2 linked regions of the Gimesia maris genome follow. Each later gene encodes a partner of the first gene's protein in a complex. Links are inferred from orthologs where the notes say so. Each region holds a gene or a part of one and is shown on either strand. Other genes may lie near its edges.

Region 1 (16,077 bases):
AGATGGTTTGAATCCAAACATTGGTAACTATGGAAAATCAAACTATGTAGGTCCTTACTCATGTTATCGACTGCTCCCTGGTACGACGACAATTTCGGGAGTCACACCAGCCTGGGCTAATCACACTGCTCGAAACATGAAATCATTTCGTGATGGGTTGAGTAATGTGATTCTGCTTGGGGAAAGAACCACAGAGGGTGGGTACAATGGTGCGATCTGGGCAGGCGCGCATAACTCCCTCAATTCCACGTACGGTTACCTTGGGAACTGGTATTACCACACTGCAGTGGTGCGTACCTTTGAAGGCTGGTCAACAAACTCAGATCAAGCCTTGTCTTCGTACTACATGATTAATGGCAAAAATAACGCTGCTGGCGCTGCGAACGGCTGGGGACTAAGCAGTTCCCATGAAGGCGGCTGCCATTTCCTGTTAGGCGATGGTACGGTTCGGTTTATTAGCGAAAATGTCAACGGTGATACCCTGATTTTCCTGTGTGGTATCAATGATAAAAATGTTGTGGGTGAGTTTTAATTCACACCAAAATGTAAATATATTCTGCTCGGTTTCACTACCCAGGTGGAACCGGGTTTTCTCGCTTACTGAAACAACTCAGATTTTACTCTCGTGAAAATTACCGGAATTCTTGAATGCGCTGTAAAGATCAAATATCGCTACTGTCTTCGTTGACGTTATTGACTGTTTTTTGTTTTGGATGCTCCGGAAGTGGAACGGAAGTCCAACTCGAAAATGTCTCCGGAGTGGTCACAATGGATGGTAAGCCACTTGCCGATGCCGTGGTGGTTTTTGTACCTGAGAAAGGGAATCCTTCCACTGCTCAGACAGATGCAGAGGGAAAGTATCAACTTGCCCATAGAGGCAACGCGATGGGCGCCATTCCCGGGAAGCATAAAGTGCTCATTACACAAGGCCAACCTCCGGCTCCTGAGATCGACCCCGACGCCGATATGTCCGAGATAGATCCAGAAACAGAAGCTGGTTTAGAAGACGTTGGTAACGAAGAATCTTCAAATCCGAATGCGAATTCAGGTAAAAAAAATCCCATCCCGGCAAAATACAATTCGAATACGACTCTGACAGCAGAGGTGAAAGCGGGAGAAAATACCATCGATTTCAAACTGGAGTCGAAATAACACTTTGACATGGAAACCACATTCAACACCTGGCATTCAAAAACAGCCTGTCAGGTAACTCTGAAACGGATCTGAGTCTTACGTCTGATTTTTTAAGGAAACTGATCTTACTATTAAATTAGCTGACCCGAAATTACTGACAGAACTCCTGCGGTAAACTGATTTTCGATCTTTCGTTAAAAGTTTTAACCAGGTTGAATAATGGGACATATTTTCAAAAATTAGATTATCCCTATCTCTTATTTCTTTATTTATCTGGAGATGAACATGAAGCGACTCACATCCAAACGGGGCTTTACACTGATCGAACTGCTGGTGGTCATCGCCATCATTGCAATTCTGATCGCACTGCTGCTGCCTGCAGTGCAGCAGGCGCGCGAAGCAGCACGCAGATCCACCTGCAAAAATAACATGAAGCAGTTGGGGCTGGCACTACACAACTATAATGAAACCCATGGCGTGCTACCTCCAGGATGCATTAACGGGGCAGGTTCTGCGGCTCTAGGTGATCAAGAGGCAACGAACGGGTTAAACCACACCGGTTTTACATTACTGCTGCCATTCATCGATCAGGGACCACTCTATAACAAATGGAATTTTGATATTGCCAGTGGCGGGGCGACGAACGGCTTTTTTACTTCTGTCGCAGGCGGATGGCCTAACGACAATACCCCACTGGGACAGACGATTCTGCCGGCACTCTTATGCCCTTCTGATGAAGGTCAGACCCTTGAAGTCAGGACTGATAGCAGCTGGATGGCAACAAGTGCCGCCAGATCAAATTATCTATTTTGCGGCGGATCACATTACTGTGGCTGGCCTGGAAGAGGTCTGTATTCGGCCTATCGTGAAAGTGCTAATGATATGCCCAGCGGCATAAAAACCCAGTCACAGGGTATGTTCGGATTTAACGGGGCTGCTAAATTCAAAGCAGTTACTGACGGGCTCAGCAACTCAATTGCCATGACTGAAGGCTGCATTTACGGGAAACGCGATGATGCATATTCTCCCTTATGGGCGCAGCATCGTGTCTATGGATCGTTCGCTGTGAACCACCCCAATCTTGATCCCAACCACATCAACAACAAGCGGTATCATATTAATGGGCCTTACGATGCCCTTGGCGCGGCGGGTGCAGGTACAGCGGATGATCCCAGAATTTATGTGACTGTGGCCTCCAGTGTCCATGAAGGGGGCTGTCATGTTTTGATGGGAGATGGTGCTGTTCGCTTCTTAAGTGAAAATATGGATCACACTCAGTACGCTCTCCTCACACGCATCCATGATGGTCAACCCACGGGTGAATATTAATTCGTTATTTCAGTCAGGGCCTCCTTTCACGGGAGCCCTGACTGAGTAACCAGTTCCCTCCTGGAGAGTTCACTTTTTGATTCGCATTTACAAGGAGATGATGGTGTTTTTGGATATTTTTCGAAAGGTATGCCCCTGTCTTTTGAGCCTGGCTTTGCTGCTCCCGATGATGGGCTGTTCCGGCGGCGGAGCCGAATCTGATGAGGGGGCTTCCGCTCCAATAGAAGATGATCCAACCCTAAAACCTCCCGTTGATACAACAACACCATAATAAAATAACCAACGGGTATCCTGTTGGATCAAGCTTGATTATTTGCACGTAACTGAATTTCGATTTTTTCCTCAAACCGGTTGCCTCTCTCAGGGGCAACCGGTTTTTTTGATTAATGATCGAACCTCTCTCAAAAGAAGCCGTGCGAGCAACAGACAATTCAAAAACGGAACGGAAAGCCAAAGTGGATCCGGGAACACCACCTTGACTTCAGGTTTGAATTTTATTTAACGAAGTTTTAGCGCCGGCAAAAAAATCCATCGAAACTTTCGGTTCGTTCAATGGTTTATTTATTGATTCAGATGACAATTTGAATTGCGACGCTGACAGAATTCGATCAAATTCTGGTTAGCAGGGTATAAAAATGAGCGTCAACCCGGCAATTCCGCAAATATTTGGGCAAAAATAATATTTCAAAGAAAACAAATGTACTTAAAGCCAATAATTTCTGCCAGTTATGCAATTTGAGGTGAAATAATTAATGCCCGGCATGAATTTTTTTGTTGACAAATCAAAATACAATTCTTTAAATAGTTCTGTTCAGTCTCTTTACACATTTCTAAATGTGTCACTTTACAGCGAGAGTAGTTCTCTGTCTCTTCGGACAGTTTATTTGTTGATATATGCAAATTTCTTATTCTTATCTGTTAATTAAAAAAGTCGCTCTTTGACAGCTAGCTGAAATTTGACTGTGCTCAGATATTTTGTGTATCGCTGCGCGGCGTAAAATGATGCGCTTCGTAACCCTAAAAACGATACATACTTATACCTCCCCTGCATCGCCGTTTTCAATTCGCTTAAAAGGCCGGATAAGAGTGAGAAATGCTTTTCATTTCTCTTAATTCTCTTTCTATTACCGGAGACCTGGATGAAACGGCTCACTGCAAAACGGGGTTTTACCCTGATCGAACTTCTGGTGGTCATTGCCATCATCGCCATTCTGATTGCCCTGCTGCTGCCCGCAGTGCAACAGGCACGAGAAGCAGCACGCAGATCAACCTGCAAGAACAACATGAAGCAGCTAGGAATTGCTTTACACAACTACCATGAAACACATGGTATTTTCCCACAAATGCAAGTCGAGAACATTCGGAATACGGTTTACGACCCTCCTGGTACGGAAAGCTATCTCGGCTGGAATGTTATGCTGCTCCCCTTTATGGACCAGGCAAACATTTACAACCAGATCAACATGAATGGCCCCTGGCGTGAACCGATTTCGCCTTACACGGTCGCTCAGCTGAGCCTCTTTCAAACTCCGATAGCTTCACTGGCCTGTCCTTCGGATCCTGCTGACGGTCTGAATCCGAATATCGGTAACTTTGGAAAGTCCAACTATGTTGGTCTTTACTCATGTGCTTTTCTCCCAACTGGTGCCACTACGCAAACGAGTGTCAATTCAGCCTGGGCTGATCACACTCCCAGAAACATGAAATCGTTCCGAGATGGCCTGAGTAATGTTGTGATGCTGGGTGAAAGAACCACAGAAGGCACTTTCAGTGGCGCGGTCTGGGCAGGGTCAAATGCTACCAACAATGCTAATTCCGGTAGCTATGGAAGCTGGCAATATCACACCGCGGTCGTGCGCACCTTTGAAGGCTGGTCAACAAACTCAGATCAGGTTCTGTCGTCGTACTATATGATCAATGGCATAGGCAACACCGGGTCTGCGAATGCCTGGGGACTGAGCAGTTCCCATGAAGGCGGCTGTCATTTCCTGTTAGGCGATGGTGGCGTTCGGTTTATCAGCGAAAATATCAACGGTGACACCCTGATTTTCCTGTGTGGTATCGATGATAAAAACGTTGTGGGTGAATTCTAATACTCACGAAAACGTAACTGCTTTACTCGGTTTCACCCCTTGGTGGAACCGGGTTTTCTCGCTTACTGAATCGACTCAGATATTACTCTCATGAGAAAACACCGGAGTTCTTGAATGCGCTGTAAAGACCAATTATCACTGCTGCCTTCACTGATGTTAATAACTGTTTTTTGTTTTGGATGCTCAGGAAGTGGAACGGAAGTCAAGCTCGAAAAAGTCACCGGCGTCGTCACGATGGATGGCAAGCCACTGGCCAACGCAATAGTGGTCTTTATACCTGAGAATGGAAATCCTTCCACTGATCAGACTGATGCTGATGGTAAGTATGAACTTGCCCATCGAGGTAATGCGATGGGCGCCATTCCCGGGAAGCATAAAGTCCGAATTACCACGGGGAAACCTCCGGCTCCCAAAGCCGATCCGGATGCCGATATGGCTAATGTAGATCCCGCAACGGATGCTGGTTTCGAAGAAGCGGGAACCCCGAAAGCGAAAACAGCAAAAAAGGAGCCTATCCCCGCAAAATACAATGCCAACACAACCCTGACGGCAGAGGTGAAAGCGGGAGAAAATAACATCGATTTCAAACTGGAGTCGAAATAAAGCTTTCACCAGCAAACGATCTTAAGCATCTGACATTCAATACCTTCTGCCAGATAAGCCTGTAACGGAATGGCGTCTTGCGACTGATTTTTTAAGGATCTCTCTATCAAATGGATTGACCCGCCAGTTCAGGCAGAACTCAATTGACTTAATTCAATGTGTCGTGCCTTTGTCAAGAACTTTCGTTCCGCTGAGAACGATCTCAAAGTTCTAAAATTGTTTATCCTTATCTCTTATTTCTTTATCTTTCTGGAGATGAACATGAAGCGACTTACATTCAAACGGGGCTTTACGCTGATCGAACTGCTGGTGGTCATTGCCATCATTGCAATTCTGATTGCACTGCTGCTGCCCGCTGTACAGCAGGCACGCGAAGCAGCGCGGAGATCAGCCTGCGTCAATAACATGAAACAGTTGGGACTGGCGCTCCACAACTATAATGAAACCCATGGTGTACTGCCCCCCGGTGCCATTAACCCGGCAGGTTCTGGAACGATTGCAGGTCAGCCTGCAACGAACGGGTTAAACCACACCGGTTTTATTTTACTGTTACCATTCATCGATCAGGCACCACTCTATAACAAATGGAATTTTAATATTGCCAGCAGCGGTGCGACAAACGGCTATTTTACTGCTGTCGCAGGCGGGTGGCCTAACTCGAATACCCCACTGGGTCAGACTCTCCTGCCGGCACTCTTATGCCCTTCCGATGAAGGTCAGACTCCTGAAGACAGAACGGATGCCAGCTATCTCGCCACGAGTGCCGCCAGATCAAATTATCTGTTCTGCGCCGGAGGGCACAGTAATGGCTGGCCAGGGGGAGGACTCTATTCTGCTTATCGCGAATCGACTGGTAGCCTGCCGAATGGTAAGACCGGGATTCAATATCAAGGCATGTTTGGTTTCAACGGGGCTGCTAAATTCAAGGCAGTTACTGACGGACTCAGCAACTCAATTGCCATGACCGAAGGCTGCATTTACGGAAAACGCGATGATGCGTATTCCCCCTTATGGGCGCAACATCGTTACGGCGGAACGTTCGCAGTGAACCACCCCAATATTGATCCCAGTTACATCAACAACAAACGGTATCATATTAATGGCCCTTACGATGTCCTCGGCGCGACGGGCGCTGGTACAGCGAATGACCCCAGAATTTATATCGAAGTGGCCTCCAGTGTCCACGAAGGGGGCTGTCATGTTTTGATGGGAGATGGCGCTGTTCGCTTCTTAAGCGAAAATATGGACCACAATCAGTATGCCCTGCTCACACGTATCCATGACGGTCAGGTGATTGGTGAATACTAAATCAGTTTTTTCAGTCAGGGCTTCCTTTCGCAGGCGCCCTGGCTGAGTACACAGTTTACTCCTGGAGAGTTTTTTTTTGATTCGCATTTGAAGGAGATGATGGTGTTTGTGGAATTGTTTCGAAAGGTATGTCCCTGTCTTATGAGCCTGGCTCTGATGCTACCGATGTCTGCCTGTTCGGGAGGCGCAGCCCAATCTGAGAAAGAGGCTTCAGCTCCTATAGAAGATGATCCAGCTCTTAAGCCTCCTGTTGATACAACAAAGCCATAGTAAAATGAACCACTGGCATCCTGTTACTTAAAGCTTGATCATTTGCATGTAACTGATTTGGATTTCTTCCTCCAACCGGTTGTCCCTCAATGGGGCAGCCGGTTTTTTTACGAATCCCGCTTTCATCGTCTTTAAGCATAGCGCTTCTCATTCTATTATACCCGGTTCTAATGGCGCTGGAGTTGCTACTGTAAAACTGGACACAGTCCGATTCTCTGCAGCCAGTAATTCGCTATGAAAACCGCTATTTTAGCCTTCAATTCAAGTGACAGCAGGCCCGATCACTACCGAAATCTTTCCCTGTCGGATAATCTAGACAGTGCAATCCGGCAAGTAATATAGATTCAACTACCTATCATCAAAAATACCAAGGCTTTTATTCAATGCTGGCAAAACGAATTATTCCCTGCCTGGATGTCCATGCGGGGCGCGTTGTCAAAGGGGTCAACTTTTTGAATCTGCAGGACGCCGGTGATCCGGTTGAAGTCGCCGCGCGCTATGAAGAACAGGGAGCCGACGAACTGGTCTTTCTGGACATCACCGCCAGCCACGAAGAACGCGAGATCATTCTCGATATCGTCCGCCGCACCTCGGAAGTCATCTTCATGCCTCTCACCGTAGGAGGCGGAATTCGCACACTGGAAGATATCCGCGCGTTGCTGAACGCCGGTTGTGATAAAGTTTCCATTAACTCGTCCGCCGTCAAAGATCCGGATTTGATCCGCGAAGCCGCCCTGCGATTTGGCAGCCAGTGTATCGTCGTGAATATCGACCCCAAACGGGTACAGAAAGACGGCAAAGAATTCTGGGAAGTGCATGTAAACGGCGGTCGCGTCCCGACTGGTCTGGAAGCCATCGAATGGGCTCAAAAAGTCGAAGATCTGGGAGCAGGAGAAATCGTGCTGACTTCTATGGACGCCGACGGAACCAAAGACGGCTACGACTTGCCGATGACGCGCGCCGTTGCGGAAGCCGTTACGATCCCCGTGGTTGCCAGTGGGGGGGCCGGCTGCCCTGAACACTTATATCAGATTCTGACCGAAGGCAAAGCCAGCGCGGCGCTGGCTGCCAGCATTTTTCACTATGGGACCCATCCTGTTGATGAAACGAAACATTATCTGGCGGAACGGGGAATTCCGATTCGTTTCAAAAGCGATGTCTCTCTGGACCGGGTGTAACCGATAACCGAAAAAGGTCTACCCGTTTCCCCGGTAGAGCAACAAATTTACCGGTATCGCGGGAATTGAAGCTTGCATGTTCTTTCAGAGTCCTCAAAATAGTAATAGCGGATCCAGGTGGGTTCGCAGTAGAGAAAAGGGCTCTGATCAGAGCCCCCATTTCAGATCAGCATTTCCTGTCAATTCCGCTGCTCGCTCTTGCAGCAGAATGCAGTGTTAGAATAAGTGGAGTTTGTTTATGGCGACAACAGTTCCTGCGACCCCCAAAGATGTCAATCCCATCACAGGGCGTGTTGAAAATGAAATCGACAAAGTCTTCCGCCAGTTGATCAAGCATGGCGGTTCCGACTTACACATGCAGGTCGGCAAAGCCCCGATCCTGCGTGTCAAAGGGACGCTGCGGGAACTGCAGATGGACCCCATCGACCGCGACCAGATGATGGCGTTATTCACACCGATGATGGATGAACGCAACTTGAAGATCTTCCACGATGAAGGGGGAGCTGACTTTTCTTATGTCGTGGAACACGAAGGGGAACCCTGGCGTTTCCGTGTGAACCTGTTTATCCAACTCGGTTTTCCCGGCATGGTCTCCCGTAAAATCGAACGCTCGATTCCCAACTTTGATGGTTTGTATTTGCCTCCCGTGATGGAGTCATTATGTAAGTTCGACCAGGGCATGGTACTGTTGGCCGGGGTGACGGGTAGTGGTAAGTCAACCACCATTGCTTCCATGCTGAACTGGGTGAACGATCATTACCGCAAGCACATTCTGACGATTGAAGACCCGATCGAATTCGTCTACACACAGAATAAGTGTCTGATCAATCAGCGCGAGGTCGGCATCGATGTGAAAGACTTCGAAATCGCAATGAAACACGCCGTGCGTCAGGATCCCGACATCATGCTGGTGGGCGAAATGCGTGACATGGAAACCTTCTCGACTGCGATCCACGCTGCGGAAACAGGTCACCTTGTATTTGGAACCATTCACGCTTCCAATGCCCCCAGTTGTATCGGTCGTATTCTCGACCTCTTCCCGCAGGATATGCATAAAGCGCTGCGAGGCAGTCTGGCGTTCAACATGCGTGCCATCGTCGCGCAAAAACTGCTCAAGACCATTGTCGACAAGCCGGGTCGTGTTCCCATTGTCGAAATCATGACCTTCAATCCGACCGTGCGTAAACTGGTTCTGGAAGAGCAGGACGAAAAACTGTCCGCCGCCATTCGGATCGGTAAAGACGAAGGTATGCAGCAGTTTAACGACAGCCTGAAAGGATTCATCGACCGTGAATTCATCAGCCGTGCCGATGCGTTCGAAATTTCACCGAACGTCGAAGAGCTGAAAATGGTTCTCAAAGGCATCGACGTCAAAGGGGCTGCGATTCTGTAAACCTGCTGTCCCCCTGCAAATACAAAACAGGCGCTGTCACATCCGGACAGCGCCTGTTTTTTTTCATCACCGCCTGCTGAAGCTTAACGAAACTGCCCGCCTTTCACCTTCATCTGCAGGCTATAGACTTTATTCGCACAGGTGAAATACAGCGTCTTTCCATCCGCTCCCCCGAAAGTGACGTTCGAACAGAACTCGGGAACAGGAATCAGGCCCCGTGATTTCCCGTAGGGGCTCGCTACCCACACACCACCCCGACCGGAAAGATACAGGTTCCCCTCCGCATCAATGCTCATCCCGTCAGGAGAATCCTTGCGTGATGTTTCTGGATCAAAAAACAACCGACCTTCTCCTACCGTTCCGTCTGCCAGGATCGGAAAACTGCGCCACAGCTTTTCGTGACTGTCGCCCACATACAGAGTCTTCCCGTCATTCGATGCGATCACGCCATTCGGGACCGGCATACTGGTGATGATTTTTTTCACTTCTCCCTCGGTTGTTTTTACATACACGGCGCTGGTTTTTCGATTCTTGAAATCAGGGTCGGTAAAATAGATATTCCCATTGGGTGTCTGGCACACATCGTTGGGCTGGTTCCATTTCGGGTTCTCTGCGACCACAATCGTATCGGCTGGTCCAGACTCTCCGAAGGCGTAACTCATTACATGCTGACCATAAGCCTGCGCGCCCAGCATGCGCCCCTCTACCGAGAGGTATGTCCCGTTGATGCCTTTAGTATCATCCAGCCAGACGCTCGCTTTCCCCGTTTTATCCAGACGTAAGATTTTCGTGTCCTTGTCGACGAATGAAGTGAAGTACAACCGTTCGCCCGCCGGGTCCCAGATCGGCCCTTCGAAAAATGCTTTCGCGGCATACTCTTCCTGCAACTTTGCGTCATCAGCTACTGTATCAGGCAGCGGATGAGTTTCCGTCTTCTGTTTTTGGGCCCCTGCCAACGAGACGAAATGTGACAAACTCAACACAATGGTTACCAGCATGATTCGTTTTAACATAAGTGTATAGTCCTGAATGGAAACGATTTAACGAAAACCACAGATTGCCTTTAAGGAATCGGCGATCATTTATCGTAAGTAAATACAGGAACCTGTTTCCACTTCAGAGGACTTGAAAAGCACCAGAACAGATAAGAAATATGACAGGGTCGTCAGAGAAACCAGACTGCATTCTCTGTGGGTTACTTGATTTTGGCATGCGCTCCCTGCAGACTGGGTAACAGATTCTGCACGATATCCATCAATCCACAGGAAAGCTGTCCTGCGGAATCGTACATCCATCCCACCTTGATCTGATTCAGACCGACTGCATGATCCAACCAAAAGGATTTCGATTAATGAACCATCGACTGCTCATTCTGCTGACTGTCCTGGCAGCCTCGTATTCCGAAAGTAAGAGAGCAGAGGCTGCCCCTCCGGTGCCTCCACCGAATAATACAGGGGGTGAATTCTTCAGTCCGGCGGACTCACTCAAGCAGTTTACCGTTCCCGATGATCTTAAGATTGAACAGGTGCTCGCCGAGCCCGAGGTCAAGCAACCCATCTTTCAAAACTTCGATGAACGCGGACGCATGTGGGTAATCAACTACCTGCAGTATCCGTATCCGGAAGGATTGAGAATTCTCAGCAAAGACAAACACCATCGCGCCGTTTACGATAAAATCCCCCTGCCTCCGCCACACCATGAAAAAGGGGCCGACAAAATCACCATCCATGAAGATACCAACGGCGATGGAAAATATGATAAGCATAAAACGTTTGTGGACGGTCTGAATATCGCTTCCTCGTTTGTCAAAGGTCGGGGCGGAGTCTGGGTCTTGAACCCGCCTTATCTACTGTTTTATCCAGACAAGGATAACGATGATGTTCCCGACGGCGATCCCGTGGTGCACCTCGAAGGCTTCGGCCTGGAAGACACACACTCGGTTGTCAACAGCCTCCGCTTGGGGCCGGACGGCTGGCTCTACTCTTCCCAGGGAAGTACTGTTTCCGGGAAAGTCAAAAAGCCCGGTCAGAAAGACAAGGAAGCCATTCAGACGCTGGGGCAGCTGATCTGGCGTTATCACCCGGAAAAACAGATTTACGAAATTTTTGCAGAGGGAGGCGGAAACGCATTCGGCGTCGAATTCGATGACAAAGGCCGACTCTATTCCGGTCACAACGGGGGCAATACACGTGGTTTCCATTACACACAAGGCAGCTACTACCAGAAAGGCTTCGGTAAACACGGCCCTCTCTCCAACCCCTATGCCTTCGGTTATTTCCAGGCCATGAAACATGCCAACGTGCCTCGTTTCACCCACAACTTTATTATCTACGAAGCAGAAACACTACCGAAAAAATACTGGGGACACCTGTTTGGAATCGAACCGCTGCAGGGCCGTGTCGTCGAAAGTAAGATCACCGGCGACGGATCGTCCTATCAGACAGAAGACCTGCAACGCCCCGTCGCCACCACCGACAAACGCTTTCGACCCGTCGATATTAAACTCGGTCCCGACGGCGCGATTTATTTCTGTGACATGTACGAACATCAGATTGCCCACGGTCAGCACTATTCCGGCCAGGTCGAAAAAGACGATGGACGCATCTATCGGCTCACTGCGAAAAATGCGAAACCGCTGGCTCCCTTCGACCTCGGCCAGAAATCTTCCCGGGAACTGATCACCGTTCTGGACCATCCCAACAAATGGTTTCGCCAGCAGGCACTCCGCCTGTTCGGCGATCGTAAAGACGCCAGTGTGATTCCTGCACTCAAACAAAAACTGTTCTCTGCAGACGGGCAGTCTGCCCTGGAAGCACTCTGGGCATTGAACCTGAGTGGTGGTTTTGATGAAAGCGTCGCGCAGAAATCGCTACAGCATTCCGATCCTTATGTCAGAGCCTGGACGATTCGGCTGCTCTGTGATGACCATCAGGTCTCCACTGAAATCGGTCAGCAGCTCGTCGCGCTTGCCTTAACCGAACCGCACGTGCAGGTTCGCAGCCAGCTCGCCAGTTCTTCCAAACGGCTGCCTGCAGAACCAGGTCTGCCGATCGCCTTTCATCTGTTAAGCCGCTCTGAAGACCTGGATGATGTGCACGTGCCTCTGATTCTCTGGTGGTCCCTGGAAAAACGGGTTGCCGAAAACCGGGCAGAATTGCTTGCATACTTTGAAAAGCCGGAAGTCTGGCAGTATCCGCTGGTGGAGAAGTACATTCTCGAACGCATCATGCGGCGGTTCGCTTCCACCGGCTCACGAAATGATCTGCTGGTCTGTGCCCGCCTGCTGGAACTCGCTCCGGAAAAGTCGCATGCCGAGATTCTGATGGCGGGATTTGAAACCGCCATGAAAGGTCGTTCACAAACCAGCTTCCCCAAGGAGCTGATCACGGCCATGTCAAAGTATGGCGGACAGTCTCTGTCGCTGGGTCTGCGCCAGGGTGATCAGGCAGCCGTTGAAAAAGCATTGAAGATCGTCGCCGACCCCAAAGCCGATAACCAGAAGCGTCTCGACCTGATCCAGATCCTCGGCGAAGTCAAAGTCCCGCAGTCGGTCCCCGTCCTGTTGAAGATCATACAGAATTCCAGTGACCTGCAGTTGCAGATTGCCGCCATCAGCGCCCTGCAGCAATACCCGAATGAATCCATCGGCAATGTGGTCACCGCGCAGTACCCGAACATGTCTGACGATCTCCGCAGTGCCGCCCAGACCCTGGTGTCCATTCGCAAACCCTGGGCCTATGAATTTCTTCGGTCCATCGATGCAGGGAAAATTGATAAAGCCACCGTCCCCGTTGAAACAGCCCGCAAAATGACTGTCTACGGTGATGAAGGCATTACCGCTCTCATCGCAAAGCATTTCGGTTCCATCGCCGGTGCCACAACCGAACAGATGCAGCAGCAGATCGCCGCGCAACAGAAAATGCTCTCGGCTGCGACTGAAGAACCCGATCGCTACGCCGGCGAAAAGCTGTTCCAGAAGAACTGCGGCAAATGTCATAAGCTGTTTGGCGAGGGAGGCGAAATCGGCCCTGATCTGACTTCGTTCAAACGGGATGACGTGGGCCGCATGCTGGTGAATATCATCAACCCTTCCAACGAAATCCGCGAAGGCTTTGAAACCTATCTGATTGTTACCGAAGATGGCCGAACGGTAAACGGGTTCCTCGCCGACCAGGATAATAATGTGATCGTCATCCGCAGTGCCGACGGCCAGAGCATTACCGTGGAACGCGACAATATAGATGAAATGCTGCCGCAGAAGAAATCACTGATGCCTGAAGGCCTGCTCGACAAGCTTTCTGAGAAAGAAGTTCGCGACCTGTTCAGCTATCTCCGCAGTTCACAGCCTTTGCCCTGAGCATTTTTCCTCCCGAACCGGGCGGCGATTGAGAAACCAGGACAACTTGCTAGAATTGAAGCCGACTTCCCCACTGATGAGGAGTCGGCTCTTTTTACATTCACAATTGACAACTTTAAACGAGACAGGAAACAGACCATGTCGGGGTTTCGAACCGAACGTGATTCGATGGGTGAAGTACAGGTTCCAGCAGAAGCGTACTACGGCGCACAGACGCAACGGGCCGTTGAGAATTTTCAGATCTCCGGCAATACACTGCCGCCCAGTCTGATTCATGCCATGGGTCAGGTCAAGCTGGCCGCCGCCCATGCGAACCGCGACATCGGAAAGCTCGCCGGCAGCGGAAAAAATCCTCTGAATGATGAGCAGATCAAAGCGCTGATCGATGCTGCCACCGAAGTCGCCGATGGAAAATTCGACGATCAGTTTCCGATTGACGTTTACCAGACCGGCTCGGGAACTTCGAGCAACATGAACGTGAACGAAGTCATCAGCAATCGCGCGATTGAAATTCTGGGGCAGGACCGCTTTGCTCCTGAGAAGTCTGTCCACCCCAACGACCATGTGAATATGGGACAGAGCACCAACGACACGTTCCCCACCGCCATCCATGTCGCCGTCGCCTCCAGCATACACAATCATCTGATCCCGGGACTGGAAAAACTGGCCGCCAGCCTGGCACAGAAAGCCAGAGACTGGGACCAGATCATCAAGATCGGCCGCACTCATCTGGCCGATGCCACGCCACTCCGACTGGGACAGGAATTTGGCGGGTTCGCCCGTCAGCTCGAACTCAGTGTGGAACGTGCCTACCAGGCAGCGGCTGCCGTGTATGAACTACCCGTGGGAGGCACTGCCGTCGGTTCCGGTATCAATACCCATCCGGAATTCGGTCACCGCGTGAGTGTGGAACTCGCAAAGCTGACCGACATCTCATTTGTCGAAGCCGCCGATCATTTTGAAGCCAATGCACAGCGCGACGGACTGGTTGAATGCCACGCCATCTTAAAAACCATCGCCACCACCCTGTTCAATGTTTCGAATAATATCCGCTGGCTCGGCTCAGGTCCCCGCTGTGGATTTTATGAAGTCAAGATTCCCGACCTGCAGCCCGGCAGTTCCATCATGCCCGGAAAAGTGAATCCGGTCATGTGTGAAAGCATGATGCAGGCCTCAACCCGGGTCATCGGCAACGATCAGACCATTACCATGTCCGGGGCAGCCGGTGGCCAGTTCCAGCTGAATATCATGATGCCCGTGATGGGCTTCACCGTGCTGGAAAGCATTCACCTGCTGGCCAATTCCAGTAATGAGTTCGTGCGGCTCTGCTCCGACAATATGGAAGCCAATGAAGAAGCCTGTAACGCAGCCGTCGAAAACAGTCTCTCCATGGTAACCAGCCTCAACCCGCACATCGGTTATGAAAAAGCATCGGCATTGGCGAAAGAAGCATTCAAGTCCGGTAAGACGATTCGAGAACTCTGCACCGAACAGGAGATCCTGCCGGCAGAGACACTCAAAGAAGCCCTCGATCCAATGAGCATGACCGAACCACATGCTTAACTGCCAGCGTGGATCGTCAGGAAGTCATTCGGCCGTTAAGGAGCACACTGGAGGCCATCTCCAGTGTTTCTCCTGACAGGCCTGCTGCTTCCATCTGGCGGATGGCTGCCTGGATATCATACTCCTGACGTTTCAACGTGACCTTGCCATCTTCGATGATCGCGTAAGAAACCCGCGGATCTCCGTCCCGGGGCTGCCCCACGCTGCCGGGATTGATCACCTGCTTGTCACCCAGATCCAGGTGAAAGGGAATATGTGTATGTCCCACGCAGATGAAGTTCGCGTTGATCCCCTGCAGCCGGGAAGTCCACGCTGATTCGTTATCACCCAGATACTCATCCAGGGGATCACGGGGCGTGCCATGTACCAGATAAAACGTGACACCCTCAATCGTAATCTGTTGTGAAATCGGTAACCGTGCCAGGTATTTCATTCTCACGCGATCCAGCAGTTCCCAATGCAGCGGCCGCGTCGCACATGCCAGCCTGCGAAAACCGGTAGAGCCTTTCGCTTCCACCCGCTGCGCGACGGCATGATCGTGATTCCCGCGCACACAGGCAGTGGCATGTACTTTGATCCATTCAATACAGGGCAGCGGATCGGTCCCGTAGTCGACCAGATCCCCGATACACAGGCAGTAGTCGAACTCTTCCTGAATCGAAGAAAGTGCCACCCAGTTGGAATGGACATCGGAAACCACAAGTACACGCATACATCATCATCCGTAATCAACGAAGTCGATATCTTATTATTTCACAATCACTTAGATTATAGACAACTCTCCAGGCGCGGGAAACCATTTCGCTCTGCCAACTCCGTTCCTGTCACTTTTTCCAGCTGCTCTCCCTG
Region 2 (15,918 bases), 1.0 Mb from region 1 along the record:
TTGGTTACCCCTGCCGTTTGGTATGGGATTTGCGCAGGATTCTATTCTTGAAAATAGACTGCCAATTTGCCAGGAGTAACCACGCAGTGAAACAATCACCGGAACAGATTCTTGAATTCGATCGTGCCTTCGAACAACTTAAAGATTTGGTGGACTTACGCCAAGCCGATCAGCTGCATCCCAGGCGACCCAATGCAATCTATACCGCCTGCGTTGTGCTGTGGATGTTGATTTTTCAACGCCTCAAACCAGATGCCTCACTCGAAGCGGCGGTGAAGCATCTGATTGAAAATCAACCTGACTACCTTCCTGAAAACAAACGATTAAGCCAGGGTACACTCTCGTCCAACAGTGCAGCATACAGCCGGGCTCGCAGCGAACTGCCGTTGGATGTTGTGAAATGGTTTTCCAATGAAATCACTCGTGCCATCGTCGGGCAATCTGAAACCCTGCTGGACGGTCGTCAAATATTTTTACTCGATGGAACCACGATCACATTAGCACCGGAAAAAGAATTACAAACGAAATTTCCGCCCGCCTCAAATCAGCACGGTGAAAGTGTCTGGCCTGTTGTCAATCTGACCGTTTTTCACGAACTCAGTAGTGGATGTGCCTTGCTGCCACAGCTGGGGGCCATGTATGGACCTGAAGCGGTTTCCGAAACGGAACTTGCCCGAAATGGCATGCACTGCCTGCCAGACGAATCGATCATCATGGCTGATGCAGGATTTGGGATCTTTGGCGTTGCTTACCAGGCACAACTCCTGGGGCATGATTTTTTTCTACGCATGAAGAAGTTAAACTTTGAGTCACTTCGAGCCAAAGCAAAACTCGTATCGCAAAGCCCAAAACATAAGACCTACCAACACCAGTGGACTCCGACCCCCCAAAAACCGTAAAACACAACCCGGGCTCCCCAGGGACGCTTCGCTGGCTGTTGTTTTGCACGAAATCATCGTCAATGAAACCTTGACGCTGTATTGCGTTACCAGCCTGCCGCAAGACGCTGCCACCCTGGGCAACCTCTACAATCAAAGGGTCAATGTCGAAGTTGATATCCGTAACTTGAAGGTCGTATTAGACACCGAGAACATTCGCGCCAAGAAGGTAGACACGTTTTTGAAAGAGCTGTATACGTCAGTGGTCGCCTACAATTTAGTTGGTCAATTCCGCAGACAGGCAGCTGAACTGAATCAGGTTGCTCCGCGGCGGATGAGCTTTAAGCGAACCTGGACAACATTCCAAACGTTCCTGTTGAAGCACCTGCACACTGAGCCAGAATCATGGCGTGAATCCTTCGAGCGAGCACTGTTCTACGCGACCAAAGATAAACTACCCAATCGCGCTGCCAACCGAAGCGTAAAAAGAGAATGCTACGCCAAACGTTCAAAGAGAGACCATTTCGAAAAAAGAAAAAAGCCCCCAGAGAAATTGAAACACACTGATCTAAAGTAAGTGCCATTAGGCTAACGCCCTGCGGCTAATTTTGCTACTGATGATCTCTGTCTTTTCGATCCTGAACTTCGCCCGCGTATATTACTGCCTGTTCTAATTCGCTCTCTGAATTGATACATTTCCAATCCCCGCCGACAGACCACACAGGTCGATCAACGAAAACAGGCAAACCCTGCCTGAGGACTCGCGTGCAGTTGGCTTTGATTTGATCTCGGACTCTGGCACCAGCCTGTTCTGAAACGGAAACAACAACGTGGACATGATTACTGCGGGCGTTGGCTATCCAGAGTTTCCATTTTCGGAAATCGCAAAGTCGTGCAATTTCATTCTCGACGGCCGATCGTTGCGGTTTGCCGAGCAGAATGATGTCGTGTTTGAGACGATCGCGGTGCCAATGTTCCAGTGATGGCTGAGGAGGCTGAGAACCTTTGCGCCGAGACCGCCACAGTCGCCAGTCACCCTGCAGGAAGGTACCATACACAGTAAACGTAATGAAATAAGCCAGTGGCTGATCATTCATATGCATCCCACTTCATCAACTGCCACGCAAAAAAAATTAGCCGCTGGGCGTTAGCCTAATGGCACTTACTTTAGATCAGTGTGTTTCAATTTCTCTGGGGGCTTTTTTCTTTTTTCGAAATGGTCTCTCTTTGAACGTTTGGCGTAGCATTCTCTTTTTACGCTTCGGTTGGCAGCGCGATTGGGTAGTTTATCTTTGGTCGCGTAGAACAGTGCTCGCTCGAAGGATTCACGCCATGATTCTGGCTCAGTGTGCAGGTGCTTCAACAGGAACGTTTGGAATGTTGTCCAGGTTCGCTTAAAGCTCATCCGCCGCGGAGCAACCTGATTCAGTTCAGCCGCCTGTCTGCGGAATTGACCAACTAAATTGTAGGCAACCACTGACGTATACAGCTCTTTCAAAAACGTGTCTACCTTCTTGGCGCGAATGTTCTCGGTGTCTAATACGACCTTCAAGTTACGGATATCAACTTCGACATTGACCCTTTGATTATAGAGGTTGCTCAGGATGGCAGCGTCTTGCGACAGGCTGGTAACGCAATACAGCGTCAAGGTTTCATTGACGATGATTTCGTGCAATACAACAGCCAGCGAAGCGTCCCTGGGGAGCCCGGGTTGTGTTTTACGGTTTTTGGGGGTCGGAGTCCACTGGTGTTGGTAGGTCTTATGTTTTGGGCTTTGCGATACGAGTTTTGCTTTGGCTCGAAGTGACTCAAAGTTTAACTTCTTCATGCGTAGAAAAAAATCATGCCCCAGGAGTTGTGCCTGGTGAGCAACGCCAAAGATCCCAAATCCTGCATCAGCCATGATGATCGATTCGTCTGGCAGGCAGTGCATGCCATTTCGGGCAAGTTCCGTTTCTGAAACCGCTTCAGGTCCATACATGGCCCCCAACTGTGGCAGCAAGGCACATCCACTACTGAGCTCGTGAAAAACGGTCAGATTGACAACAGGCCAGACACTTTCACCGTGCTGATTTGAGGCGGGCGGAAATTTCGTTTGTAATTCTTTTTCCGGTGCTAATGTGATCGTGGTTCCATCGAGTAAAAATATTTGACGACCGTCCAGCAGGGTTTCAGATTGCCCGACGATGGCACGAGTGATTTCATTGGAAAACCATTTCACAACATCCAACGGCAGTTCGCTGCGAGCCCGGCTGTATGCTGCACTGTTGGACGAGAGTGTACCCTGGCTTAATCGTTTGTTTTCAGGAAGGTAGTCAGGTTGATTTTCAATCAGATGCTTCACCGCCGCTTCGAGTGAGGCATCTGGTTTGAGGCGTTGAAAAATCAACATCCACAGCACAACACAGGCGGTATAGATTGCATTGGGTCGCCTGGGATGCAGCTGATCGGCTTGGCGTAAGTCCACCAAATCTTTAAGTTGTTCGAAGGCACGATCGAATTCAAGAATCTGTTCCGGTGATTGTTTCACAGCGTGATTACTCCTGGCAAATTGGCAGTCTATTTTCAAGAATAGAATCCTGCGCAAATCCCATGCCAAACGGCTGGGGTAACCAGCTTAATTTAAAGTAAGTGCCATTAGGCGTTAGCCCCGGTTGTATCACGAGATGCGTATAAACCGCAGCTATGGTCTTATGGCTCATGGTGTTTACAGTAGTGTGCCAGAATCGAAAACCGCTCCTGAATACATTTCAGGATTCTGTTGCCGTATTAGAGTTACGCTTGTTGCCAGGTTAGTGAGCCAATTTGTCCAAATATTCTCAGTAGATCTAATAATATATCGTTGGGGCAGTTTACCTCGGTTACGAAAAACAAGGATGTAGCACCGTGGTGATTAGTATCAACGAAAAAATGGAATCCGTGGTATTCAAAACGAATGTGCCAGATCGAGCTCTGATCTGCGGGTGCATCTATACTGTGAGATTCGATGTTGAGTCGTTCTATCTTTTTGAGATGATTTATGGTTGGTTTGAGATTAAAGTCCGGTGAGTCAAAAAATAGTCGACCCAATTCTGAACCGAAGTTTTCATCTCGCAAATCGTCGGTAGACAGGTTTGTTGGGGGCGTCCGGCGTTTCATAAACTCAATCCGATATAGACTAAATAGAACAGAATACAATTCGTGCGAATTAATTCAGATTCATGTTCCGGTGTCCTTGATAATGTCAGCGATTACCAAGTCCGGATGGTTGAACTTCTATTCCAATCGGTGGACATCTTTTTAATCTTCTTTTGGACTTATCCACTAAAAAAACCGCTAATACCGTTTACGAAAGTTCCTATACCTATCAAGTAGGGGCCAAATATTTGTTGTATAACCAGGTCACTTTTTCTTTGCGCTTCTATTCGCTTCTTTTCTTCCGCAGTTGGCGGCTCTTTTAAACCATCCCTAATCAACAGGTCATCAAAGTAGAGGTTGGCGATCCACTGAAAAGGACCAACCCTTAAAACTGGAAGAGCCATTAGAATCACACCATAAAGTGCTAGTAACCCACCAAATGCCCCCCATACCACTGAATTAGGATAACTGGATGAAAAGTAAAAAAATGCACTGAAGACAAAAAGGGATATTAAAAAAATTAATGCCATTCTTTTCTCATTTTTACGCATAGGTTTTATCCGATTACTATGTACTTAGTATTTTTTGGTAATTTACCTTAGACGTATAACGTCCAAAAACATCAGGTTGCCGCCAGCGACGTTGATTTCAAAATACGCCTCATCGATGGCTCTCGTTCGCCGCTCCTTCGAATCCGTTTTATCTCCCCGGCTTCTTTCGATTCATCAGCCTCTTAAGTAGTTCGGGCTGATCGTAGACTTGAATCAGAAGGTGTTCGAGGGCTTCGATGCACTCTTCAATCAATTTGAGCGGCGGCTGATCGAGTGCGTGGGCGGAGTCATTTCCGAGCCTTCGTAGTTGGTGCAACACCTTTGACTGATTTTTACTGATAAGACCTTTCATCCACAAACCGTTAATCTTTCCTTCAAGGTTACTTCGAAGGACGATTTTTCCTGTAGCCCTCTCGCGGACCAGCTTTCCCTGATCGGTATAGACTTTCCCCTTGAGAATCTTCTGGTCGAGGCAAATCCCCTCAATCAGTAGCCGAACTCCGGCACCCGCGAGTGTAGATAGCCCGTCGTTGAACGCCGTGATTGTTTGACGGTAGACCGAGTCCACTGGGCTGCCGAAGTCCAATTCATTGAAGTTGCGCGGCTCGCGTAAGGGAGAGTCATGTTTGCGTGGTGGCCAGTACGTCACTTGGGAGTCACCAGGATCTTCCGAAAACCAGCTGGTCTCCCGGAGCGTACCCCTCTGGCACCCATTACACTCCATCAAGTCGTAAGTTGCTCCCGCACTAATGTCTCTGTCTTTATCTTCCCAGTAGGCTTCAAACGAACCGCGAATTGTGTGTCGTGTAAATCCACAACGTACGCATGGGATCTCCTCGACTTGGCCGACACGCTCTTTCGACATCTGCTTCCCCGTTTTATTTACCAATTGTCTAATGTTCTAAAAATGAGCCGGAGTCGTCGGCCCAAAAAGTTCCGTGCCAGACGCCGTCAAAATATCTAGTTTATGTAGATTCTCTGGCGTTGTATCAAGTTTTGTTATTGTGAAATTGCTTCTCTTTCCCGCGTCTTTAGCTGAACCGCCTAGGTGATAAATTTGGTCATCGCATCGCATCCATCGATCGTGATTCGTCGGTTCGACCACTAAGCGGTACTTCGATGATCCACGCTCATTCGCGTATAGTCTAGAGATATCCAAAAAGGATTGGTATTCAGGGCTGTTGTTCCGTTCTTTCGTGATGAGGACAACCTCAACTGAATCTGGCAATCCATTCAAGTACCGATGAAATAAGCCTGCAGCCATGTATGGATCGGCCCAAATTAGTTTCTGCTTGGTGGCTTCGCAGAACACCTTAAGCTTGCAATAGGCTTGAAATGGTGAGTGAGCTTCTAAGACTTCGGTTTCAATTTCCGTCGGTATGGATAGGATGAGTCGCGTTGCTTCAGTTCGAACAGCTTCCACGGATTCCTGGAGTTCGTCCGTTTGATCGCGTTTTCCATTTAGTTCATTTCCAAATCGTGTAAGGCAGTTGTGAATAGTATTCCACTCATAGTCATACAGGTGCCCTGGTTCAGAGCGAGTAAACTCCATCACGCTATTATAGTAGCTAGTAAGATCAGAAGCGAATTTTGCACATGCACGTGACCGGGTCTGGGGGGTTTGCCGATCTGGATAGTCGATCAAATCTTGAATGGGGCGTAGAAGTAGTCCAAGTTTGTAGATCAATTCAGCTTGTTGTTCCTTACGATTCATAATGTCTCAGTTTGTGATCAAAGTAAACATTGCACATGAAAGTCACAAATCACTAAGTTGTCCCTAGTGACGTTGATTTTAGATACATTCCAACCAACAGACTTGGTTCATTTCTTTGTAGTCTGGCTGATACTAGATTATGCTTCATTATCAGTTTCATCGTCTGAAAGATTGGGTTTCGGGAGCGCCTTCCATCTCATTGGCTCCCCGTCATTGTGAACGGTAGTAGGGGTGTCACCAAGGATAACTTGAATTTGTGCCAGCGGAGTGCCATCAGGGATACCGTGGAGCCAGAACTCTTTTATAGTTGCTGCACGTTGAGCTGCTCTTGTTCGTTCTTGCTCAAGATCTATCACCTCGCGAGTAAATGTGATTTGCTGTCGCTGATTAAGGTGATGGCAGAGAAGAGAACCGAGAATGCCAAAACCTCCAATGACCATGCCAGTAATCGCAATACCTTGGTTGATGCCGAAGAATCCGCCTACTAACGACGCGGTAAGGATAGCGGCAGAGAATGCGGCGGAATATCCAGTGTAGTCATCATTGAATCGGTTGCGGGCTTCATCAACCACAGATGCAACACGTTTAGAGTGCTCCTCGAAATGCTCCACGTGTTTATGAAGGAAGGATGATGTTTGCCAGTCAAGTTTTGCCATTATGTTATGTTCTGCCTCAATACTACTGATAAACAGATTAAATCCAGGTTGAATCTACCAGTATTTTGTATAGTGTCAACCAGAATTCACCAGAACCTGTATGCACAGAAAAAACATTCAACTCAGACCAGGCGGGCGTAAAAACCGCTGAATCAGCCATTTTTGGGGGCATCATTCACAAAAACGGGTGGAGAGACTAGAATCGGTCGCACGTACTGAACTTTGCCGGGGCGGATGTGTCCTCTCCCTGTCGCGGTACGCCTGAAATTGAGACCTTAAATTAGAAACCACTATGATTACAATTGTCGATTATGGAATGGGAAATCTGCGGAGCGTCCAGAAGGCCTTTGAGAAGGTCGGGGCGGAAGCAGAGATCTGTGCCGATCCGGATAAAATTGCCAAAGCCTCCAAACTGATTCTGCCCGGCGTTGGTGCCTTTCGCGATGCGATTCAGGCACTCAAAGATCAGTCGCTGGTCGAACCGATTCTGGAACATGCGCAGTCCGGCAAACCCTTTCTGGGTATCTGCCTGGGGTTGCAGCTGCTGTTTGATGTCAGCTACGAGGACGGCGAATACGAGGGGCTGGGCCTCATCCCCGGTAAGGTGGTTCGCTTCGAAGATCAACCCGGTCTGAAGATCCCCCACATGGGCTGGAACCAGATCGAACGGACCGCCGAACACCCGATCCTGGCAGGCATTCCTGCTCACGAACATTTCTATTTTGTACACAGCTACTACGTGGCCCCCGATAACGCAGCAGACGTCGCCGCCTATACCGATTACGGTTGCCGCTTCGCTTCGATGGTTGCTCGCGATAACATTGTCGCCTCTCAGTTTCACCCTGAAAAAAGTCAGAACGCGGGACTCAAACTCCTGCAGAATTTTGCTTCCTTTTAAAACCACCACATCAGCGAAAAGAAAGTCAGCTCAGTTATGGAAATACTGCCCGCCATCGATATCCGGGGAGGCAAATGCGTGCGTCTGCGACAAGGCGATTACGGACAGGAAACCGTGTTCGGCGATGATCCGACCGAAATGGCCCGTCGCTGGGCCGACGGCGGTGCGCAGCGTCTGCATCTGGTCGACCTCGACGGTGCCAAAGCCGGGCAGCCTGTGAATCATGAAGTCGTTCGCAAGATTGTGGAAGCGGTTTCGGTTCCCTGTCAGATGGGGGGGGGTATTCGCGATGAAGCATCCATACAACTCATGCTGGATGAGGTCGGCATCGACCGCGTGATCGTCGGAACCCAGGCACTCAAAGACCCGCAGTGGTTCAAACAGATGGTGCAACGTTATCCCAATCGTCTGGCACTGGGGCTGGATGCCCGCGATTCCAAAGTCGCGACAGAAGGCTGGCTCGATGTTTCGGAAACCTCCGCCATCGATCTGGCGAAAGAATATGTCGGCGTTGAACTGGCGGCGGTAATCTACACCAACATCGCTAATGACGGCATGATGCAGGGCGTGGATGAAGGGACCATCCAGGATATGATCGCGCTGGCCGAACTGGGGCTGCCTGTGATCGCATCTGGCGGCGTGACAACGCTGAAAGATGTTTCGCGACTGGCAGAAGTCAGCCGCACTCAACCTAAGCTGGTGGGAGCGATTATCGGTCGCGCTTTATACGAGGGAACCATCGAAGTTCCCGCCGCCATTGAAGCCGCCGGTTCTTAACATTTCCAGCAGGGCAGGATCGGAACACAGTGTATGACCGAAGACGTCGATCAGGCTAAGCTGTTACGTGCGCGGTTGCTGGTGCTGCTGGCATCGGTGCTCTGGAGCCTGAGCGGCGTGTTCATCAAGTCCCCGCCGTTTCAGTCGATTCCCGAAGCCGACCGCGGGCTGATCCTTGCCTGTTATCGTGCGTTTTTCGCCGGGCTGTTTCTGCTGCCGTTTGTGAAATTTCAACATGTCCGCTGGCGTCCCGCTCTGATTCCCCTGCTGATTGCGTTCGCATCGATGAACTTCCTGTTCGTGACCGCGATGACGAAAACCTCTGCCGCCGCCGCGATATTTCTGCAGAATACGAGCGTCGTCTGGGCCATGCTGTTCGGCTTTCTGTTTCTGAAAGAACGCATCGAAGCGGGTTCGATTCTCGCCATGTTTATTGTGCTGGTGGGCATTTTCTGTATTGTCGTCGGCGACTGGTCGGGCGAAAACTTCGCCGGCAACCTGATCGCGCTGCTCAGCGGCATTTCTTATGCGCTGGTCGTGATCTTTTTTCGCGTGTTGCGCGATGAGCATCCGGCCTGGCTGGTGGCACTCAGTCTGCTGGTCTCCGCAGCGGTCGTCGCGCCCTGGGTGATGGCGCTGGGAATCTCATTGACCTGGCTGCAGTTGTTTCTGATCGCGTTGCTCGGCGTCGTGCAGATGGGAACGCCTTACGTGGTCTTTTCCCACGCGGTTAAAACCGTCAAGTCGCAAGAAGCGGCGCTGCTGGTGTTGACCGAACCGATTTTGAACCCGATCTGGGTCTGGCTCTTCTGGGGCGAGACCGTGTCCCTGCATACGCTTATTGGTTGTGCACTGATCATTCTGGGGCTGCTCGTCCGGTTCCTGTTCTTCCGACCCAAACCACTGCCGAAGCCGATCAACGCTGAGGCAGTTTGACCGTCTGCATTTCGTGATAGCGGGCCTGCGGCGTTTTGAGTTCTGACTGGAAAAACTTGATCGTATCCACAATCACTTCCCCCCATTCGGCATGCTTACGATCCCGCAGGATGTCGAACAGTTCGTCGGCAGGTTTGGCTTTGACGCGGGCTAGTGTCAGATGGGGATGAAAACCTTTTCGCTCGCGGGGGTAGCCCAGCTTCTGGGTTTCTTCTTCCAGGTATTCGACCATTTCCAGCAGGGCCTCTGCATCCGAGATGCCGGCCCAGATGACGTTCGGATGGTCTTCCCGGGGAAACGCGCCCAGCCCTTTGAAGGCCAGTTTGATTCGCTTGAAGCGGCTGCGCATCTCTTTCAGAATTCTGCTGACGGGCATGATGTCTTCCAGTTCCGTCGGTCCGAGGAACTTCAGCGTGATATGCATCTGTTCGACATCAATGGGTTTGACAGCCGGTGCCAGCTTTTCCAGGCGGGGCATCAGCTTTTTCAGTCCACGGGGAGGCTGGATGGGAATGGCGATAAAGGTGCGTGTGCGCTGATTGGTATGCATCATGGTTCAAGGGGTGAGCCAGCAGAAAAGCAGGGGGAGAAAACTCCCTATTTCTTCTTCTGGTTCCAAAGTGCTTTCAATTGATCAAAGCCCTGCAGGGGCTTTTCTCCGGTTTTCATTTCGTCAGTCAGCTTGGGAAGCGGACCTTTATTTTTAGCCCGTTTACGATTCTGGTGCGGCGGCTTTTTCTGCTGATGGCCTGTGTTGTTTCCGCTGTCTGCTGTTTTTTTAGCGGATGCTGTTGCCGGCTTTGCTGTTTTCGCTGATGCTGGTTTCTCAGCAGGTTTGGTGGGACGTTGTGCTTTTTTGGGCTGACGATCGGTGCCCGGTCTGATCAACGTCAGTGAGACCCGCCGCCGTTCCAGATCTACACCCAGGACCCATGCCGTGATCACATCACCGACCGAGACAAACTGGTAAGGATTCTCAATGAAGTGGTTTGCCATTTCGCTGACGTGAATCAGGGCGCTGTCTTTCAAGCCGACATCCACAAAGGCACCGAAGTCGACCACGTTGAGTACCGTGCCCTGCAGTTCCATGCCTTCGGTCAGTTGTTCCAGTTTGAGCACACCCTGTTTGAAAATGGGGCCGGGTAAATCCGCACGGGGATCGCGACGGGGACGGACGATGGCCTCCAGAATATCCTCCAACGTGGGCAAACCGATTTTCAGATTCTTACTCAGGCCCCCTTTATCGATCTGTCCGACTTTTTCAATAATTGAGGCACGATCCTGGGCCGACGACTTCAGGCTGTCGGGGGGCAGTTCCAGTTGCTCGAATACTTTGTAAGCGTGTTCGTAACTTTCGGGGTGAATCCACGTCGAATCCAGCGGTTCGCTTCCCTGGTCAATTTTCAGGAAGCCCGCCGCCTGGGTGAACGTCGCTTCGCCGACGCCTGCGACATCCAGTAATTGTTTGCGATTCTGAAACGAACCATGTTTTTCGCGCCATTCGGTGATCCGGCGGGCGATTAACTGATTCATGCCGGAAACGTGACGCAGCAGCGAGGCGCTGGCGGTATTCAGATTGACGCCGACGTAATTCACGCACGATTCAATCACTTCGTCCAGCGACTCTTTGAGCCGCTTGGAATTGACGTCATGCTGATACATGCCGACACCCAGATGCTGAGGATCGATTTTCACCAGCTCACTCAGCGGATCCTGCAGGCGGCGGCCAATGGAAATCGTACCGCGAATCGTCGCATCCAGATCCGGAAATTCTTCGCGGGCGACCGGGCTGGCCGAATAGATGCTGGCACCCGCTTCATTGACAATCAGGTAGCGGGCCTGGGGCAGGTCCTGCTCAATCATCTCTGTAATGATCTCTTCTGTTTCGCGACAGGCGGTTCCATTGCCGATCGCCACCAGCTGGCACTGATGTTCGGTCATGACTTCCGCCAGTTTTTTGCGGGCGAACTCTTTTTTGTCAGCCGAACCCGTCACGTACACCAGGTCTGTCGCGACACAGTATCCCAGCTCATCAAGAACCGCCAGCTTGCAGCCGGTTCGTAAACCGGGATCGATGGCCAGAATCCGCTGTCCCTGCAGGGGAGGCTGCAGCAGCAGGTTTTTCAGGTTCTGTGCAAAAACGGAGACCGCGTGTTTCTCTGCTTTTTCTGTCAGTTCGCGACGGATTTCACGATCGAGACTGGGCTGGATCAGTCGCGAGAGCGCATCGTTAATCACTTCGGTCAGAAATTCATGGAACCGATGTCCGTTGAGATTCAGGTGACGGGCAATCGACATGCAGGCGGAATCGTCGGCCCATTCAAAGCGGACCCGTAACGCGCCTGATTTCTCGCCGCGGTTCAGCGCCATCGTGCGATGGTGAGGAACTTTGACCACCTGTTCCGAGTAGTTGAAGTAATCGCGATATTCCTGCCCGGACTCTTCCGCTTTTTTGGTGGCATTCACGGTCAGTTTGCCGGAACGCCAGGCGATCTTACGCGAGATCTCACGCACGTCGGGATCTTCGCCGATTTTTTCGACCAGGATGTCGGCGGCACCTTTCAATACATCTTCGGTGGTGCGGGCGCCGTCTTCCGCCTTGGTATATTGTAATGCGGCGTTTGTCAGATTATCGATGCTGGCATCGCCGGCCCAGATGGCGTTGGCCAGTGGTTCAAAGCCGTGCTTCCGCGCGGTTGCGGCACGCGAAGTACGCTTGGGACGATACGGGCGATACAGGTCCTCCAGGCGCTTGAGTGTATCCGCTTTTTCAATCTCGGCTTTCAGTTCGGGAGTGAGCTGCTGCTGTGCTTCTATCAAGCGCAGGATGGTCGAAGCCCGTTCCCAAATCTGACGTTTGGACTGCACGCGCTTCTGGATATCGCGGATCTGCACTTCATCCAGATTGCCCGTCCGCTCCTTGCGATAGCGGGTAATGAAGGGGACGGTGTTTCCTTCATCCAGCAGCGCAATGACATTCAGAATCTGTTGTGATGTGAGATTCAGTTCCGACGCAATCTGCTCTGCGTCTCGCTCAGAGAAGCGGGCGCTGGAATCGTTTGCTTGTATCTCAACCGCATCCATTTCGATCTCGATTCGTTTCGGTTACAGGACCCGAAAACTGAGTCTGGAAATTTGATAAGTTACAGGATCTACTTTTCAGTTACTTAAGAATAACCGTTTTGAGAAAAAATAGAAATGGTCTTGTTACGACACAGGTGCCAGAGGCAGGAGCGCTTCTGTCCCGGCTTTCGAAAGTGTAGTGGTAGTGACGACACATTAACAGGCTCAGGCAACCGAAATTCGAGTGGCCAGTACGTCCGTTTGACAGGGCAGGGTTTATTAACTCTGTTTTCAAAGAGTTCGGTTGCGGTGCCGTATCGCGCAACTGCCTGGATTCTCTCACAGCCGCTGAATGCAGGTGTTCTAGAGAACGATTGTATTTGCATGCGGACCGCGGATAGCCATGCGGTAACAGCTGTAAATTATCTCTCTTATTCTCCCGTTAGAATCGTTTTTCTCGTCAGGACCAGACCTGCCTGCAGCCGATAATTTGACAAAGGACTGTCGCAACAGAGGTCTGTTCTGACTTGCGCAAATCAATCTTTCGTGAAGGGTCTGGCGATTCCGGCACGATCAATACAGGGGGGAGATGGCATGGCTACTGCCGTCAAAATGCAATCGTATCTACTTATCGTTTTTGCAGTTAGCCTGATGAATGGCGTGACGGCGGAAGCAGGCTGGCCCTGGTCCAGTGCCACCTGTTCGGAAGACAATTCCAAGGAAGCCAAATGGGCCGAACGGGCCTCGCGACCGGTGGGCTCTCGACAGAAATACAAGTTCGGCGAACTCTGGCCTCCTTACCCTCGCCCCACCGGACCGAAACAGCATTACTGGAACCGCTATCATCATGCCCACTACTGGCCTTATCCCTATACCTGCCAGGACCGGGCATACGTAGCGGATATCATGGACCGGCAGATTCACAATGGCTGGACCGAACAGAATACACTGTATGCTTACCACTTCGACAAAGATGGTAACAAGTTGACAGAAGCCGGTTTACTGCATCTGCGCTGGATTATGGAACACGCACCGGAAGAACGTCGCATGATCTTTGTGCAGACGACCAACAATTCGATCTCCAGCCAGGAACGACTGGCCAATGTCCAGTATGCAGCCTCCGAGATGTCTGATGGACGAAATGTTCCTTCCGCCATGTTGCGGGTCAGTCCGACCTATGGTCGTCCGGCACGTGAAGAAGATATGAAATACCGCGCCTACGTTGGTTCGATTCTGGCTCCCCGGATTCAGTATACGACAGGTGGCGGGTCGGCAGCCAACGGAAGTAATTGAAGTAGATATCTGCTTTCTGCCGATTTCGATTTTTTCTCTCTCAACAAGTCAGCTTGAACGTAAACTGCCATCATGATTGATCGCCCTGGTGAAGATGAATCAAAAGATGCCTCCGGGCAGGCATTCCGGGAAACCGACTCACAACATGATTTGAATGACCTGTATAGTGATCTGTTTCCCGGATCGCAGGCAGGGGAGTGGAAGCAACCGGAAAAAAAAGCAAATGCTTCTGCCGCTGCAGCGAAACAGGATCATTCCATCCCGGCCCCCAATACGCTGGAGCAAACAGGCCTGTCATTAAACCAGCTGTGCAATCTGGTGTTGAAGCAGCTGTATCTGCAGGGCAGTGCCCTGGGGATCGAAATCTCGCGCAGCGCCCATCTGCCGTTCACCATCATTGATACAGCGCTGGTGTTTCTGAAAGATGATAAATGCATCGAAGTCACGTCCGGCAATCTGATTGGACGTTCTTCGTACCGCTTCAATCTGACCGAGTTGGGACGGATTCGGGCGCGGGAAGCATTCGAGCAATGCCGTTATGTGGGGCCGGCGCCTGTGCCTTTAGACGCGTATGTCAAACAGTGTGCCCTTCAGACCGTGGTCGGGATCGACTGCACTCCGGAGCGGCTCGAAGCTGCCTTTTCCGACTTCATTATTCGAGAAGGGCTGCTGGACGAACTCGGACCAGCGGTCTGCAGTGGGCGCTCCATCTTTATCTATGGTCCTCCGGGTAATGGTAAGACCTTAATTGCCAAAGGCCTGGGACGTTTTCTGAATCGGCAGGGGGGAGAAATTTATATCCCTTACGCGCTGCAGATGGAAAACAGCATCATCACGCTGTTCGATCCAACCATTCATCAGACCACCGACGATCTGGAACTGCAGGATCGGGCACCCACCGATCTGCAGAAGGGGAGTCGGATTCCGGAAATGAAGGACTGGGCCAAGCCCGAAACCGACCTCCGCTGGAGACGCATCAGACGTCCTGTTGTGATTACCGGCGGAGAGCTCAATCTGGAAATGCTGGACCTGCGTTACAACAAAGTCAGCAACTTTTATACAGCGCCCCTGCACATCAAAGCCAATGGGGGCGTGTTCCTGATCGACGACTTTGGTAGACAACTCGTCAGTCCAAAAGACCTGTTGAACCGGTGGATTATGCCGCTCGAAGACCGGATTGACTACCTGACACTGGCTACCGGAAAGAAATTTGCGGTTCCGTTCGAACAATTAATCGTCTTTTCAACCAACCTCGATCCGAAGGAACTGGTTGACGAAGCGTTCCTCAGACGCATACGTCATAAGATCGAAATCACTGCCCCGCCTCAAGATGTGTTCACAGAGATTGCCAGACTCTGTTGTCGGCAACGTGATATTGAATATGACCCAGTTTTTGTAAATTACCTGTATGACAATTTCTACAAGCAGGGAAAAGCGCCCCGATCGAGTGACCCGCGAGATTTACTGGAGATTATTCAATCAATTTGTCGATTTAAAGGAAAGAAACCCGTTCTATCCGCTGAATTAATTTCAGAAGCAGCGCAACGTTTCTTCTGTCAATTATAAAGTCCTTTCCCGAATATCTTTTTCAGACTGAAATGGACCAGACTGAAAAAGCAACCTGATTCACTCATGATCACTCGTTTCTAATATGACCGTTTCAGCAATATCCGTGTGATATCACAGATAGGCTGTAATCGGAACTGGCAGAATTCAAAGGCGTGTTCTTTTGAGCGTCAAGTGAGAAGTACTCATATCACGTCTTACAAGTGGACCTCATGGAGGTAATAAAATGTCCGGATTATTAACCAAACAGACATGGATGGCTGTCATCACCTGTGCCTTGCTTTTATGTAACGGCTGCAGCTCGATGCGGGATAAGTTTGTCGCAAAATCAGATGAAGCACCCACGACATTGAAAGACAAAATCTCTGTCGCGAAAAACAAACTTAAAGACCCGGATAAATTCTATGTGACTCACGGACAGCTTCAGGAAAAAATGGGAGATATGGATTCGGCCCGCAATTCGTATGAA

The links.
Region 2: the proteins of hisF (region 1) and hisH are in contact, whole or in part, in a crystal structure (PDB 6RU0), measured with the Thermotoga maritima proteins. The link is inferred for Gimesia maris from one-to-one orthologs. Residues at the interface, in WP_004080486.1 of Thermotoga maritima: Met1, Leu2, Ala3, Arg5, Ser40, Glu41, Asp45, Glu46, Ala70, Glu71, Ile73, Asp74, Ile75, Pro76, Phe77, Asp98, Lys99, Ser122, Gln123, Glu161, Thr195, Leu196, Asn247, Arg249, Glu251; in WP_004080484.1 of Thermotoga maritima: Asn15, Arg18, Arg22, Arg117, Leu118, Pro119, His120, Met121, Gly122, Trp123, Asn124, Asn134, Gly135, Tyr136, Tyr138, Val140, Tyr158, Glu180, Lys181, Ser182, Ser183, Lys184, Ile185.

The regions. Positions count from the first base shown.
Region 1 is NZ_CP042910.1:298,941-315,017, reverse strand. The notes cover bases 6,096-9,017. They hold hisF (imidazole glycerol phosphate synthase subunit HisF), read left to right. Parts: upstream 6,096-7,120; coding sequence 7,121-7,915; downstream 7,916-9,017. Other genes in these bases: GmarT_RS01155 (type IV pilus twitching motility protein PilT), read left to right, coding at 8,154-9,017; GmarT_RS29330 (hypothetical protein), read right to left, coding at 6,706-6,876; GmarT_RS01165 (DUF1559 domain-containing protein), read left to right, coding at 6,096-6,467. Outside these bases: GmarT_RS01190 (DUF1559 domain-containing protein), read left to right, coding at 1-532; GmarT_RS01185 (transthyretin-like family protein), read left to right, coding at 649-1,152; GmarT_RS01180 (DUF1559 domain-containing protein), read left to right, coding at 1,420-2,463; GmarT_RS01175 (DUF1559 domain-containing protein), read left to right, coding at 3,603-4,556; GmarT_RS01170 (transthyretin-like family protein), read left to right, coding at 4,671-5,159; more of GmarT_RS01165, read left to right, coding at 5,421-6,095; more of GmarT_RS01155, read left to right, coding at 9,018-9,308; GmarT_RS01150 (SMP-30/gluconolactonase/LRE family protein), read right to left, coding at 9,392-10,321; GmarT_RS01145 (PVC-type heme-binding CxxCH protein), read left to right, coding at 10,660-13,665; GmarT_RS01140 (class II fumarate hydratase), read left to right, coding at 13,804-15,228; GmarT_RS01135 (metallophosphoesterase family protein), read right to left, coding at 15,245-15,940.
Region 2 is NZ_CP042910.1:1,315,311-1,331,228, forward strand. What follows is about bases 6,249-9,011. They hold hisH (imidazole glycerol phosphate synthase subunit HisH), read left to right. Parts: upstream 6,249-7,208; coding sequence 7,209-7,814; downstream 7,815-9,011. Other genes in these bases: GmarT_RS05085 (hypothetical protein), read right to left, coding at 6,249-6,260; GmarT_RS05090 (hypothetical protein), read right to left, coding at 6,398-6,916; hisA (1-(5-phosphoribosyl)-5-[(5-phosphoribosylamino)methylideneamino]imidazole-4-carboxamide isomerase), read left to right, coding at 7,851-8,591; GmarT_RS05105 (DMT family transporter), read left to right, coding at 8,625-9,011. In the rest of the region: GmarT_RS05065 (hypothetical protein), read right to left, coding at 1,490-1,975; GmarT_RS05070 (IS4 family transposase), read right to left, coding at 2,041-3,408; GmarT_RS05075 (hypothetical protein), read right to left, coding at 4,175-4,546; GmarT_RS05080 (DUF4145 domain-containing protein), read right to left, coding at 4,695-5,195; more of GmarT_RS05085, read right to left, coding at 5,448-6,248; more of GmarT_RS05105, read left to right, coding at 9,012-9,527; thpR (RNA 2',3'-cyclic phosphodiesterase), read right to left, coding at 9,508-10,080; GmarT_RS05115 (Tex family protein), read right to left, coding at 10,125-12,611; GmarT_RS05120 (hypothetical protein), read left to right, coding at 13,185-13,883; GmarT_RS05125 (DUF8689 domain-containing protein), read left to right, coding at 13,956-15,449; GmarT_RS05130 (tetratricopeptide repeat protein), read left to right, coding at 15,676-15,918. UniProt on the Escherichia coli protein: IGPS catalyzes the conversion of PRFAR and glutamine to IGP, AICAR and glutamate. The HisH subunit catalyzes the hydrolysis of glutamine to glutamate and ammonia as part of the synthesis of IGP and AICAR.